2 regions of the Mesorhizobium sp. M0862 genome follow, and region 1 is predicted to be linked to the other one. Evidence: predicted binding sites of a transcription regulator. Region 1 holds the regulator's gene; the other holds the start of a gene.
The links. Region 1 encodes PhoB, which activates phosphate uptake and scavenging genes when phosphate is short. Its sites were predicted from a motif close to TGTCATNNANCTGTCAT; they were not measured.
Positions count from the first base shown of each region.

Region 1 (6,062 bases):
ATGAAGACATAGTTGCCTTCGGGCTTCGCCTTGAACACTTCGCGGGCCTGCATGCGGCCGACTTCCTTGTTGTCGAAGGTCAGGTAGAAGACGTCCTTGTTCTCGATCAGGCGATCATAGCCGACGACCGGAATGCCTTCGTCCAGCGCCTTCTGCACCGCCGGGCCGATGGCCGAGGCGTCCTGCGCCAGGATGATCAGCGAGTTGGCGCCCTGCGAGATCAGGCTTTCGACGTCGGTCAGCTGCTTGCCGGGATTGGACTGCGCGTCGGCCGAAATGTACTTGTCGCCGGCGGCTTCGATCGCCGTTTTCATCGCCGCCTCGTCGGTCTTCCAGCGCTCTTCCTGGAAGTTCGACCACGACACGCCGATGACCTTGTCCTTCGCCTGCGCGACCGACATCAGCGCCAGCGACATGGCGACACCCGCCAGCATGGCGGCTGCAAATCTGTTCATTATAACCCTCCCTGCGCCGCCCACGGCGCGACAAAACCGGCCCGAAGGCCTGCACAAAGAGGCTCAATTTTTTCGAGCCTCGAAAAAATACTGGTTCAATGATAAGGCACTGTCAACATCGATTATGATGGATTCTGATGGCGTTGCCGAATTTTTTCGAGCTCCGCAATAAACAATGACAGGGCTGCCGGCGTCTGCCAATATTTGGCTGGTGCCGTCGAACGCCTTCACTATCATGAGGCGCGAGGAGGCCGGGAGGAAAACAAATGTCGGTTGGGATCCGCCACGACGATCTGCGCCGTCGCAACCGTGCGATGGTGATTTCGGCCGTGCGCCGGGCCGGCCAGCCGTCGCGGACCGAGATTGCGGCGACCACCGGCCTCAGCCATTCGACGATATCGGCAATCTCGTCTGATCTGATTCAAGAAGGCATCCTGATTGAAGGCAAGCCTGGCGAGACCGGCTCGCTGAAACGCGGCCGGCCGCAGGTCGGCCTTGGCCTCAACCCGGAAGCGGCGGCGGTCATGACCGTGGTGCTGTCGCTGAACTTCCTCTCCGTCACCGTCATCGACTATGCCGGCCAGGTGGTCGCGGAAGAACAGCGCCGGCTCGACACGCTGACCATGCCGCGCGACGAGCTGATCGGCGAATGCGTAGCAATCGTCGGGCGGCGTCTCGCGGACCCGGACCTCGATGTCCAGAGCATCGCCCGCATTGCCATGGGCATCCAGGGCATCACCGATTCGCAGGCGCGGGCCATGCTGTGGTCGCCAATCACGCCACTGACCGACATTGCCTTCGCCGACATGTTGGAAGCGGAATTCGGCATTCCTGCCACCATGGAGAACGACTGCAATATGATGGCGGTGGCCCTGCAATGGCGCCAGCCCGAGCGCTACCGCGACAATTTCATCGCGATCCTCTTGTCGCACGGCATCGGCATGGGGCTGGTGCTGAAAGGCGAACTGTTCACCGGCACCCATTCCTCCGGCGGCGAGTTCGGCCACATGATCCACCGTCCGGGCGGCGCGCTCTGCCGCTGCGGGCGGCGCGGCTGCGTCGAGGCCTATGCCGGAAACTACGCCATCTGGCGCAGCGCCAAAATGATGAGCGAAGATGCCGAGCCGGTCGATATCGGCGACGCTGATATGCGCGCACTCGCCGCGCGCGCCCGCGAAACCGATGGCCCGGAGCGCGAAGCCTATCGCAAGGCCGGTGAGGCGCTCGGCTTCGGCCTCGGCAGCCTGTTTGCGCTGATCGACCCGGCGCCTGTCGCCATGGTTGGCGTCAGCGCCGCCGCCTTCGACCTGATCGAGCCGGCATTGCGCGAAGCGATCGCCCAGACCGCCGGCGGCCAGCACTCGAAATCGATCTCCTTCGACACCGAGCCCAACGAGCTGCCGCTGATCCGCGAAGGCTGTGCCATGCGCGCGCTCGGCTTCGTCGATCAGGAGATTTTCGCGCCGGGCATTCAGGCCAAATCCGGCAAGCATGTCGCCTGAATGGCCGGCAACGGCGCGACGCGCAGCATCCTAGTCTTCCCTGATCGCGTAGCCGGCGCCGCGAATGGTACGGATGACATCCGGCATGCGGCCGTTGTTGACCGCTTTGCGTAAGCGCCCGACATGGACATCGACGGTTCGCTCGTCGATGTAGATCGTCTCGCCCCAGACATTGTCGAGCAGCTGGCTGCGCGAGAACACGCGGCCGGGATGGCGCATCATGAATTCGAGCAGCCGGAACTCGGTCGGTCCGAGCCTGATCTCGCTCTTCTTGCGGTAGACACGGTGCGACTCGCGGTCGAGCACGATGTCGCCGACCTTGAGCACGCTGGACAGCACTTCCGGCTTGGCCCGGCGCAGCAGCGCCTTCACGCGCGCCATGAACTCCGGCGTCGAGAATGGCTTGACCAGATAGTCGTCGGCACCGGTGGACAGGCCGCGCACGCGATCGCTTTCCTCACCGCGCGCGGTCAGCATGATGATCGGCAGCCGCTCGGTTTCGGGCCGCACTCTAAGCCGCCGGCAGAGCTCGATGCCGGAAACAGCGGGCACCATCCAGTCGAGCACCAGGAGATCGGGCACGTTTTCCTGCAGGCGGATCTCGGCCTCGTCGCCGCGTGTCACCACCTCGACGTGATAGCCTTCGGATTCGAGGTTGTAGCGGAGGAGCACGCCTAGCGGCTCCTCGTCCTCCACGACCATGATGCGTGGCGCGATCATAGGCAGTTCACCCTCATCAGGCCGGCGTGGCCATCGCCGTCTCGTCCTGCTTCGGACGATTGGCGGGCAATTGCTGGCCGGTCAGCACATAATACGCATTTTCGGCGATGTTGGTGACATGATCGCCGATGCGCTCAAGATTCTTGGCGCAGAACAAGAGATGCGTGCAGGCGGTGATGTTGCGAGGGTCTTCCATCATGTAGGTCAAGAGCTCACGAAACACGGACGTGTATTTGACGTCGATGCGCTCGTCGTCATTCCTGAGTTTTGCAAGAGCTGCCGCATCGGTGGCGGCATATTCCTCGACGACGCCTTGCACCTGGATCAGCACCAGCTGCGCCATGGCATCGATGGAGTGCGAGAGGTCGCGCGGCGTGACGCTCAAGCCCACGGTGCCGACGCGTTTGGCGATGTTCTTGGCGAGATCGCCGATGCGCTCGAGGTCGCCGGCCATGCGGATCGAGCCGACCACGGCGCGCAGATCGTTGGCCATCGGCTGGCGCTTGGCGATCAGCGTGATGGCGCGGTCGTCCAGTTCGCGCTGGCGCGCATCCATGATGGCGTCGTCGGAAACGACACGCTGTGCCAGCGCATTGTCCGAATTGAGCAGCGCCCTGGTCGAGCCGCTGACCATCGAGCCTGCCAGATCGCCCATGTCGCGGATCAGCTTGCTGATCTGCCCGAGCTCTTCATCGAAGGAGGCGACGGTATGTTCACCCATGATCTTGGTCCTCGTGCCTGAAAATCCACCCGCCGGACGGCTCAGCCGAAGCGGCCGGTAATGTAGTCCTGGGTGCGCTTGTCGTCGGGGTTGGTGAACATCTTGTCGGTGGCGCCCTCCTCGACGAGATAGCCGAGATGGAACATCGCCGTGCGCTGCGACACGCGCGCCGCCTGCTGCATCGAGTGGGTGACGATGACGATCGTGTAGTTCTGGCGCAGTTCGTCGATCAGCTCCTCGACACGGGCGGTGGCGATCGGATCGAGCGCCGAGCAGGGCTCGTCCATCAGGATCACCTCCGGCGACACGGCGATGGCGCGCGCGATGCACAGGCGCTGCTGCTGGCCGCCGGACAGGCCGGTGCCGGGCTCCTGCAGGCGGTCCTTGACCTCGTTCCAGATCGCCGCCTTCTTCAGGCTCTGCTCGACGATCTGGTCCATGTCGGACTTGCGCTTGGCCAGCCCATGGATGCGCGGGCCGTAGGCGACGTTCTCGTAGATCGACTTCGGGAACGGGTTGGGTTTCTGGAACACCATGCCGACGCGGGCGCGCAGTTCGACGACATCGATGTTCTTGTCGTAGATGTCGTCTTCATCGAGCGTGATCTTGCCGGTCACCCGCGCCGAATCGATGGTGTCGTTCATGCGGTTGAGGCAGCGCAGGAAGGTCGACTTGCCGCAGCCGGACGGGCCGATCAGCGCCGTCACCTGGTTCTGGCGGACGTCGAGATTGACGTCGAACAACGCCTGCTTCTCGCCGTAGAAGACGCCGACCTTGTCGCCGCGCATCTTGATGACTTCGTTCGACTTGGCGTTCATTTTGTCGCCCACTGCATTCTCAAGGGACTGTTCGGTCATGATGTTCATACCAAATTGCCTTTTTTCTACCAGCGCCGCTCGAACCGGCGCCGGAGCACGATCGCGGTGATGTTCATGGCCATGAGGAAGACGAGCAGGATGATGATGGCGCCGGACATGCGCTCGACAAAAGCGCGCTCAGCCTCGTTTGCCCACATATAGATCTGAACCGGCAGCGCGGTCGCCGGATCGAAAGGCGTCGTCGGATAATCGGCGACGAAAGCGACCATGCCGATCAAGAGCAGCGGTGCTGTCTCGCCGAGCGCACGCGCCAGGCCGATGATGGTGCCGGTAAGGATGCCTGGGGCGGCAAGCGGCAGGATGTGATGGAACACCATCTGCATCTTGGAGGCGCCGAGGCCGAGCGCCGCCGAGCGGATCGACGGCGGCACCGCGGCGAGGGCGGCGCGCGTGGCGATGATGATGGTCGGCAGCGTCATCAAGGTCAGCACCAGGCCGCCGACGAAGGAAGCCGAGCGCGGCATGCCGAGGAAGTTGATGAACACGGCAAGGCCAAGCAGACCGAAGACGATCGACGGCACCGCCGCGAGATTGTTGATGTTGACTTCGATCAGGTCCGTAAAGCGGTTCTTCTTGGCGAACTCCTCGAGATAGATCGAGGCGGCGACGCCGATCGGCAGCGCCAGCAAAAGCACGATCACCATCATGTAGAACGAACCGATGATGGCCACGCCCATGCCCGACGTCTCGGGCCGGCTGGAGGCGCCATAGCTGAACAGGCCGGTGTTGAAATGCTCGGCCATCGCGCCTTCGGCTTTGAGCTTGTTCATCCAGTCGATCTGCTGGTCGGACACCTTGCGGCGCGCTTCATCGACGCCGAGGTCGATCTGGCCCTTGGAGGCCGAGTCGAGATTGGCGGCGGCCAGGATGTCGACGTCACGCGTCGTGCCGATCACCGACGGATCGGCGGAGACGATGTCGCGCAGCTGGACGCGGGCGCCTTCCGACAGGAAGCCCTTGAGCTTCAGCATCATCGGCTTGTTGGCCGGATCGATGCCGAGCTTGGCCACCAGCGCGTTTTCGGCGAGCTTGGGATAGTTCGCCTTGATCAGCACGGTAGGGTCGGTCGCGCGCTTGCCGGAGGGATCGATCACCTTCTCGTCGAAGGTGACCGGCAGCGTCACCGTCGTCTGCCAGAAGGCGGTGTAGCCTTTCGAGACGATGGTGATCAACATGATGGCCAGGAACGCCAGGCCCACCGAGATCGCAATCACGCCATAGATGCGGAACCGGCGTTCGGCGGCGTAGCGCGCCTTCAGCCCGATGTCGCGGCGCGGACGCGCGACGGCACCCGCCATCGTGTCCAGGGGGATGTCGGTCATTCGTACTGCTCCCGGTACTTGCGCACGATGTAGAGGGCGACGATGTTCATCACCAGCGTCAGCGCGAACAGCGTCAGGCCGAGCGCGAAGGCGACCAGCGTCTGCGGCGAGTTGAACTCGAGATCGCCGGTCAGCTGGTTGACGATCTTGACGGTGATGGTCGTCATCGCCTCGAACGGGTTGGCCGTCAGATTGGCCGCGACGCCCGCCGCCAGCACGACGATCATCGTCTCGCCGATGGCGCGCGACGCCGTCAACAGGATGGCGCCGACGATGCCGGGCAGTGCCGCCGGCAGGATCACCCGCTTGATCGTCTCGGAGCGCGTGGCACCGAGGCCGAGCGAGCCGTCACGCATTGCGCGCGGCACCGCGGTGATGATGTCGTCGGACAAAGAGGACACGACCGGGATCAGCATGACGCCCATCACCAGGCCGGCGGTGAAGATGCTCTGGCCCTGGATGAA
Region 1 covers NZ_JAMYOJ010000007.1:187,540-193,601, forward strand. Annotated here, with positions in the region: gene xylF (D-xylose ABC transporter substrate-binding protein) at 1-455, opposite strand, end outside; gene NKI15_RS13425 (ROK family protein) at 722-1,957, shown strand; gene phoB (phosphate regulon transcriptional regulator PhoB) at 1,988-2,677, opposite strand; gene phoU (phosphate signaling complex protein PhoU) at 2,694-3,398, opposite strand; gene pstB (phosphate ABC transporter ATP-binding protein PstB) at 3,440-4,264, opposite strand; gene pstA (phosphate ABC transporter permease PstA) at 4,282-5,598, opposite strand; gene pstC (phosphate ABC transporter permease subunit PstC) at 5,595-6,062, opposite strand, start outside.

Region 2 (6,062 bases), on a different contig from region 1:
AGATCTTCCACTTCGAACTCGGTGACGCGCTTGGCGGCGCTGCGGCCGGTCAGAAGTTCCTTCCAGCTGTGCTCGAAGCCCATGCCGAACGGCGAAACCAGGCCAAGGCCCGTGACGACGACACGCCTCATCGCAGGTCCTCCCCGGTGATGACTGCGGATAGTGTCAGGCCGAAGCCTTGTCGATGTACTTCACGGCATCGCCGACGGTCAGGATGGTCTCGGCCGCATCGTCCGGAATCTCGACGCCGAACTCTTCTTCGAAGGCCATGACGAGTTCGACCGTGTCGAGGCTGTCCGCGCCCAGATCATCGATGAAGCTCGCCTGCTCCGTCACCTTGTCGGCATCGACGCCAAGATGTTCGATGACGATCTTCTTGACGCGCTCTGCGGTGTCACTCATTTGGGGCATCCTCGTCTTTTGTTTGTCTGTCTTCGTTAGCGGGCAGAATGCCGCTAATCAAGCTGAAAGATGGTCCTGCCGGAAACGCAACGATGCCGGACCGGTTTTTGCCCGAACCGCCGGGTTGCGGGCCGCATTACACGAAAAATGGCTGAGGTCCAAGGCGAAATGGTCTCTTTTCACAAGCCGGCCATGTCTTCTTATCACCCGGCAATATCCTGTCAGATCATGGCCATGCCACCGTTGACATGGATGGTCTGGCCGGTGACGTAGGCTGCCTCGTTGGAGGCGAGATAGGCGACGGCCGACGCCACTTCAACACTCGTGCCCATGCGGCGCGTCGGGATCGCGGCCATTATCGCGTCTTTCTGCTTGTCGTTGAGCTTGTCGGTCATGGCCGATTCGATAAAGCCCGGGGCGACGCAGTTGACGGTGATGTTGCGGGTGGCGATCTCCTGCGCCAGCGACTTGGAAAAGCCGATCATGCCGGCCTTGGAGGCGCAATAATTGGTCTGGCCAGGATTGCCGGTGACGCCGACCACCGAGGTGATGTTGATGATGCGGCCATGGCGGCGGCGCATCATCGGATGGGTCAGCTCGCGGGTCAGCCGGAACACGGCGGTGAGGTTCACCTCCAGCACGCTGTCCCAATCCGCGTCCGCCATGCGCACGAACAGGCCGTCCTTGGTGATGCCGGCATTGTTGACCAGTATGTCGACGCCTTCGAGTTCGGCTTCGGCCTTCTGGCCAAGCGCCTTGACCTCGTCACGGTCGGCAAGATTGGCCGGGAACAGCTTTACCCGGTCGCCGAGTTCGCCGGCCAGGGTCTCCAGTTTCTCGACGCGGGTGCCGTGCAAGCCGACAATGGCGCCTTGCGCATGCAGCACCCGGGCAATCGCCTCGCCAATGCCGCCCGATGCGCCGGTGACGAGCGCCTTGCGGCCGGTCAGTTCGAACATTTTCGTCTCCTGATCTTAAGAGAACACCCTTCCCACGGGAGGGGTTGAATCGCCAGTGGATTATGCAAGCGCGGCCAGCGCCGCCTCGACATCGGCCGGCGTGCCGACGGCCGATGTGGCGATGTCGCGGCTGATCCGCCGCGCCAGGCCGGAAAGCACCTTGCCGGCGCCGATCTCAAAGAGCGTGGCGACGCCATTGGCGCCGAACCACTCCACCGTTTCGCGCCAGCGCACGCGGCCGGTGATCTGCTCGACCAGGCGGCGCGCGATCTCGTCGGGGTCGCTGGTCGGGACTACAGTGACGTTGGAGACGACGGGCACCACCGGTGCATTCTTGGTCACGCCGGCCAGCGCCTCGCGCATGACATCGGCCGCCGGCGCCATCAGCGCCGAATGGAAGGGTGCGGAGACCTGCAGCATCAGCGCCCGCTTGGCGCCCTTTTCGGTGCACAGTTTCGCGGCGAGTTCCACCGCCGCCCTGGCGCCGGAGATCACCAGCTGGCCGCCGCCATTGTCGTTGGCGATCTGGCAGACCTTGCCGGATCCCGTTGCGGCCTCGGTGCAAGCGGCTTCGACGTCGGGCTGTTCCAGTCCGATGATCGCCGCCATGGCGCCCTCGCCGGCCGGCACCGCCGCCTGCATGGCGTTGCCGCGGATGCGCAGCAGCCGGGCGGCATCGGCGACCGAAACGAAACCGGCCGCGGCAAGGGCGGAATATTCGCCGAGCGAATGACCGGCAACGTAGGCAACCTTGTCCTTCAGCGAAAAGCCGCGCGCTTCCAGCGAGCGGATTCCCGCCAGCGAGACCGCCATCAGCGCCGGCTGGGCATTGGCAGTCAGGGTCAGCGCCTCTTCCGGGCCTTCCCAGATCAGTTTCGACAGCTTTTCGCCCAGCGCATCATCGACTTCCTCGAACACCCTGCGTGCCTCGGGGAAGGCGTCGGCGAGGTCCTTGCCCATGCCGACAGCCTGGCTGCCCTGTCCCGGAAAGGTGAATGCGACGGCCATTTGGGCGCTCTCCAGCGGCTGATTTTTCCTGCCTGTGACGCAAGGCGGACCGCCAAGTCAAGCCCGAAGGCGGCATTTCGGCTCTCGCTTGAACCGGAGCTGACCTCGAGTCCCTGTTCCCAAAGGCTTTTTGCCGATCACACCTGATGAAAACCGCTCACGAATCGTTTGCTGGCTCTTCTTATTTTCGCCACAGGCGCTAGCTTTTGCATGACAGTTCTATGACAGAACGGTGGCGCGAGTGGAAATGCGCGTTGCTTGGGCCGGGGGAAGAGACGTGGCTAGGATCAGGAAGGGCGCGACCGTACCCGCGCCACAGTTCTTGGAAGACGATCCGTCCACCGGCTACCTGCCGGGGCGCAGATGGCCGGTCATCCGCTACGGTCTGGTCACGCTGCTTGCCTCCGCCATCCTGGTGTTCGCCATCGAATGGATCGTGCGCGGCGACTTCTTCGGCACGGTCGACTTCTTCCTGCAGCCATTCAAGCCGGGCTGGACCACCATCATTGTCTTTGCATTGGTGCTGATGGGACTGGACGCCGTGCTTGGCCGCAGTCACCAGAGCCTGATGATCGTGGCGCCGCTGACGCTGGCGCTGGCCTTTGTCGGGCATCAGAAGTCGCATTATCTCGGCGATCCGCTCTACCCAACCGATTTTCTTTATTCGCGCCAGATCATGGCACTGATGCCGCTCCTGGTGCGCGAACGGCCCTGGACGGCGCTCGCCATGGCGGTCGGCATCGTCGCCGGCCTGTCGCTGCTGATCTATGGCTGGCGGTTGTGGCGCCGCAAGGTTCCGATCCTCAGCCGCAAAGGGCGGCTGGCGCGGCTGACGCTGGCAGTGCCGCTGCTCGCCTTCTTCGTCTCAATCATGGACTACGCCACCTTCTCGTGGACCCGCGACCGGCTGCAGATCATCCCGATCATGTGGGACCAGAAGGAGAACTACGCCTCCAACGGGTTTGCGCTGGCCTTCGCGCTCAACGTGCCGATGGCGCATGTCTCGGCGCCGGCGGGCTATTCCGACAAGGCGATCGACGCGATCGACAGGCCTGCTGTGGCGGCCTCGGTACCGGATGAGAAACCCGACATCATCGTGGTGATGAGCGAATCTTTCTGGGATCCGACCAAGCTGCCCGGCGTCACAATCACGCCTGACCCGATCCCCAATGTGAGGGCGCTGCGTTCCGGCTATATGTTTTCGCCGGAATTCGGCGGCATGACCGCCAACATCGAATTCGAGGCGCTGACCGGCTTTTCCAATGCCTTCCTGCCGGCGGGCTCGATCCCCTACCAGCAATATGTGCGCACGCCGACGCCGTCGCTGGCGACCTTCCTGAAAAGCGAGGGCTACCGGGCGCGCGCCATCCATCCGGGCACCAACTGGTTCTGGAACAGGGGCGCCGTCTATGCCGATTTCGGCTTCAACGATTTCCGCTCGGAAGAGACGCTGCCGCCACTGGAAAAGCGCGGGCCGCTGGCTTCCGATGCCTCGATGACCGACGAGATCATCGCAGAGGCCGACGCCAGCGAGCGGCCGGTGTTCTTCTTCGCCGTCAGCCTGCAGAACCACGGTCCCTACGAGCCGTACCGCTATTACAATCCGACCCACAAGGTCGCGGCGCCGATCAGCACATGGGCGCGGGAATCGCTGCTCAGCTATGCCGAAGGCTCCGCCGATGCCGATCGCGGCCTCGAGCGGCTGATCGAATGGGCGAAGAAGCGCGACCGGCCGACGGTCATCGCCTTCTTCGGCGACCATCTGCCGCCGCTCGGCCCCGTCTATGTCGAAACCGGTTACCTGAAGGACAATGTCGCGCCGCGCAAGGAACCGACGCCGGCGGCGGCACTGGAGCATCATCAGACGCCGCTGGTCATCTGGTCTAACCGCACCGGTCCGGCGCAGGATATGGGCGCCGTGAGCCCGGCCTTCCTGCCCTACCACATCCTGACAACGGCCGGGATCACGCACCCCTACTACACCGGCTTCCTGGGCGCGCTGCGCGAACGCTATCGCGTCGTCGACCGCAATCTGCTTTTGACACCGTCAGGTGAGGCCACGCCGGACTGGGCGCGGCAGAAGGACGTTGATCCGGCGATCAACGATTACCGCTTGCTGCAATACGACATGATGTTCGGCAAGCGTAAGGCGGCTCCGGACTTCTTCCCCGAAACGATCAACGGTGGTACCCCGCATACGAGTTGATGCCTGGTCTTTATCCAACCCTGCGACGCCAGGACGCTGTCCGGAGCATGCGTTACCCTTGCCTTCCAGCCAAATTGCTATATAGACGCCCGCAATCTGCCGGTCCTTGCTGGGGGCTGAACGGAGGGCCGGAGGTTTTACCCAAAACCTTCGTGTGAAGCCAGAAGCGCTTCCGCCTCCCGTGTCTCCGCTCTCGACCGTCTCGAAATGCTCCTTTCTTCCCCGCCCCTTCGGGATCAGCGGGTCAGAGAAGTTGCAGAGGCTTTTGCCGCGAGGATCCGGGAGAGAAACGAAGAAAGGCACTGAACCACTATGGCTCTATACGAACATGTGTTCCTTGCCCGGCAGGACCTCTCGCAGCAGCAGGTCGATGCGCTTGTCGAACAGTACAAGGGCGTCATCTCCGCAAATGGCGGGTCCGTCGGCCGGGTCGAGAACTGGGGACTGAAGTCCCTCACCTACCGGGTCAACAAGAACCGGAAGGCTTACTACACGCTTATGGACCTCAACTGCCCGCCGGCAGCGCTCAACGAGATGGAGCGCCAGATGGGCCTGTCCGAGGACGTGCTGCGTTTCCTGACCGTCAAGGTCGAGGCGCATGAGGAAGGCCCGTCGGCCATGATGCAGAAGCGCGAAGAGCGCTCGGAACGCGGCGGCTTCGGCGACCGCGACCGTGGTGATCGTGGTCCGCGCTCGTTCGGCGACCGTGATCGCGGCGACCGTGGCGATCGTCCGCCGCGCTCATTTGGCGACGCCGGTGGCGATCGTGGTCCGCGCCGTCCGCGCGAAGGCGTTGAAGGAGGTGCAGAATAATGGTCGACATCAATCAGATCCCGACCCGGCGCCCGTTCCATCGCCGCCGCAAGACCTGCCCGTTCTCCGGCGCCAACGCGCCCAAGATCGACTACAAGGACGTGCGTCTTCTGCAGCGCTACATTTCCGAGCGCGGCAAGATCGTGCCGTCGCGCATCACCGCCGTCAGCCAGAAGAAGCAGCGCGAACTCGCCAAGGCGATCAAGCGCGCCCGCTTCCTCGGCCTGCTGCCCTACGTGGTTCGCTAAGACTTTCGAGCGGGCGGTTCGCCGCCTGCTTCCTTCTCCCACGGCGACGGGCGCCGCAGGGGTAATTTGATGATGCATGTCGTTGTCCCAAAACCGGGACCACTTTTGGCGACATGCATTGAAATCCCGAGTTGAGCTGAAAAGCCTCTAACTGCCGCGACAGGCAGGACAGCGACACCGGCGCCAAGGCGCTCAGAGCTTCCTGACCTGTTCCATTCAATTCGGCGCCGATCCCGCGGTCGGTGCCAGACGAAGGAACAAGACCATGCAAGTGATTCTTCTCGAACGCGTTTCCCGCCTCGGCCAGATGGGTGATACCGTCAAGGTCAAGGACGGCTTTGCCCGCAACTTCCTCTTGCCGCAGGGCAAGGCGCTGCGCGCCAACGAAGCCAACAAGAAGAAGTTCGAAGGGCAGCGCGCGCAGCT
Region 2 covers NZ_JAMYOJ010000005.1:172,011-178,072, forward strand. Annotated here, with positions in the region: gene fabF (beta-ketoacyl-ACP synthase II) at 1-131, opposite strand, end outside; gene NKI15_RS09855 (acyl carrier protein) at 166-402, opposite strand; gene fabG (3-oxoacyl-[acyl-carrier-protein] reductase) at 624-1,361, opposite strand; gene fabD (ACP S-malonyltransferase) at 1,422-2,369, opposite strand; gene NKI15_RS09870 (LTA synthase family protein) at 2,617-4,575, shown strand; gene rpsF (30S ribosomal protein S6) at 4,888-5,388, shown strand; gene rpsR (30S ribosomal protein S18) at 5,388-5,636, shown strand; gene rplI (50S ribosomal protein L9) at 5,902-6,062, shown strand, end outside.
Region 2: NKI15_RS09870 (LTA synthase family protein) is a predicted target of PhoB. The motif match lies at 2,580-2,596, and genes of this name have one in related genera.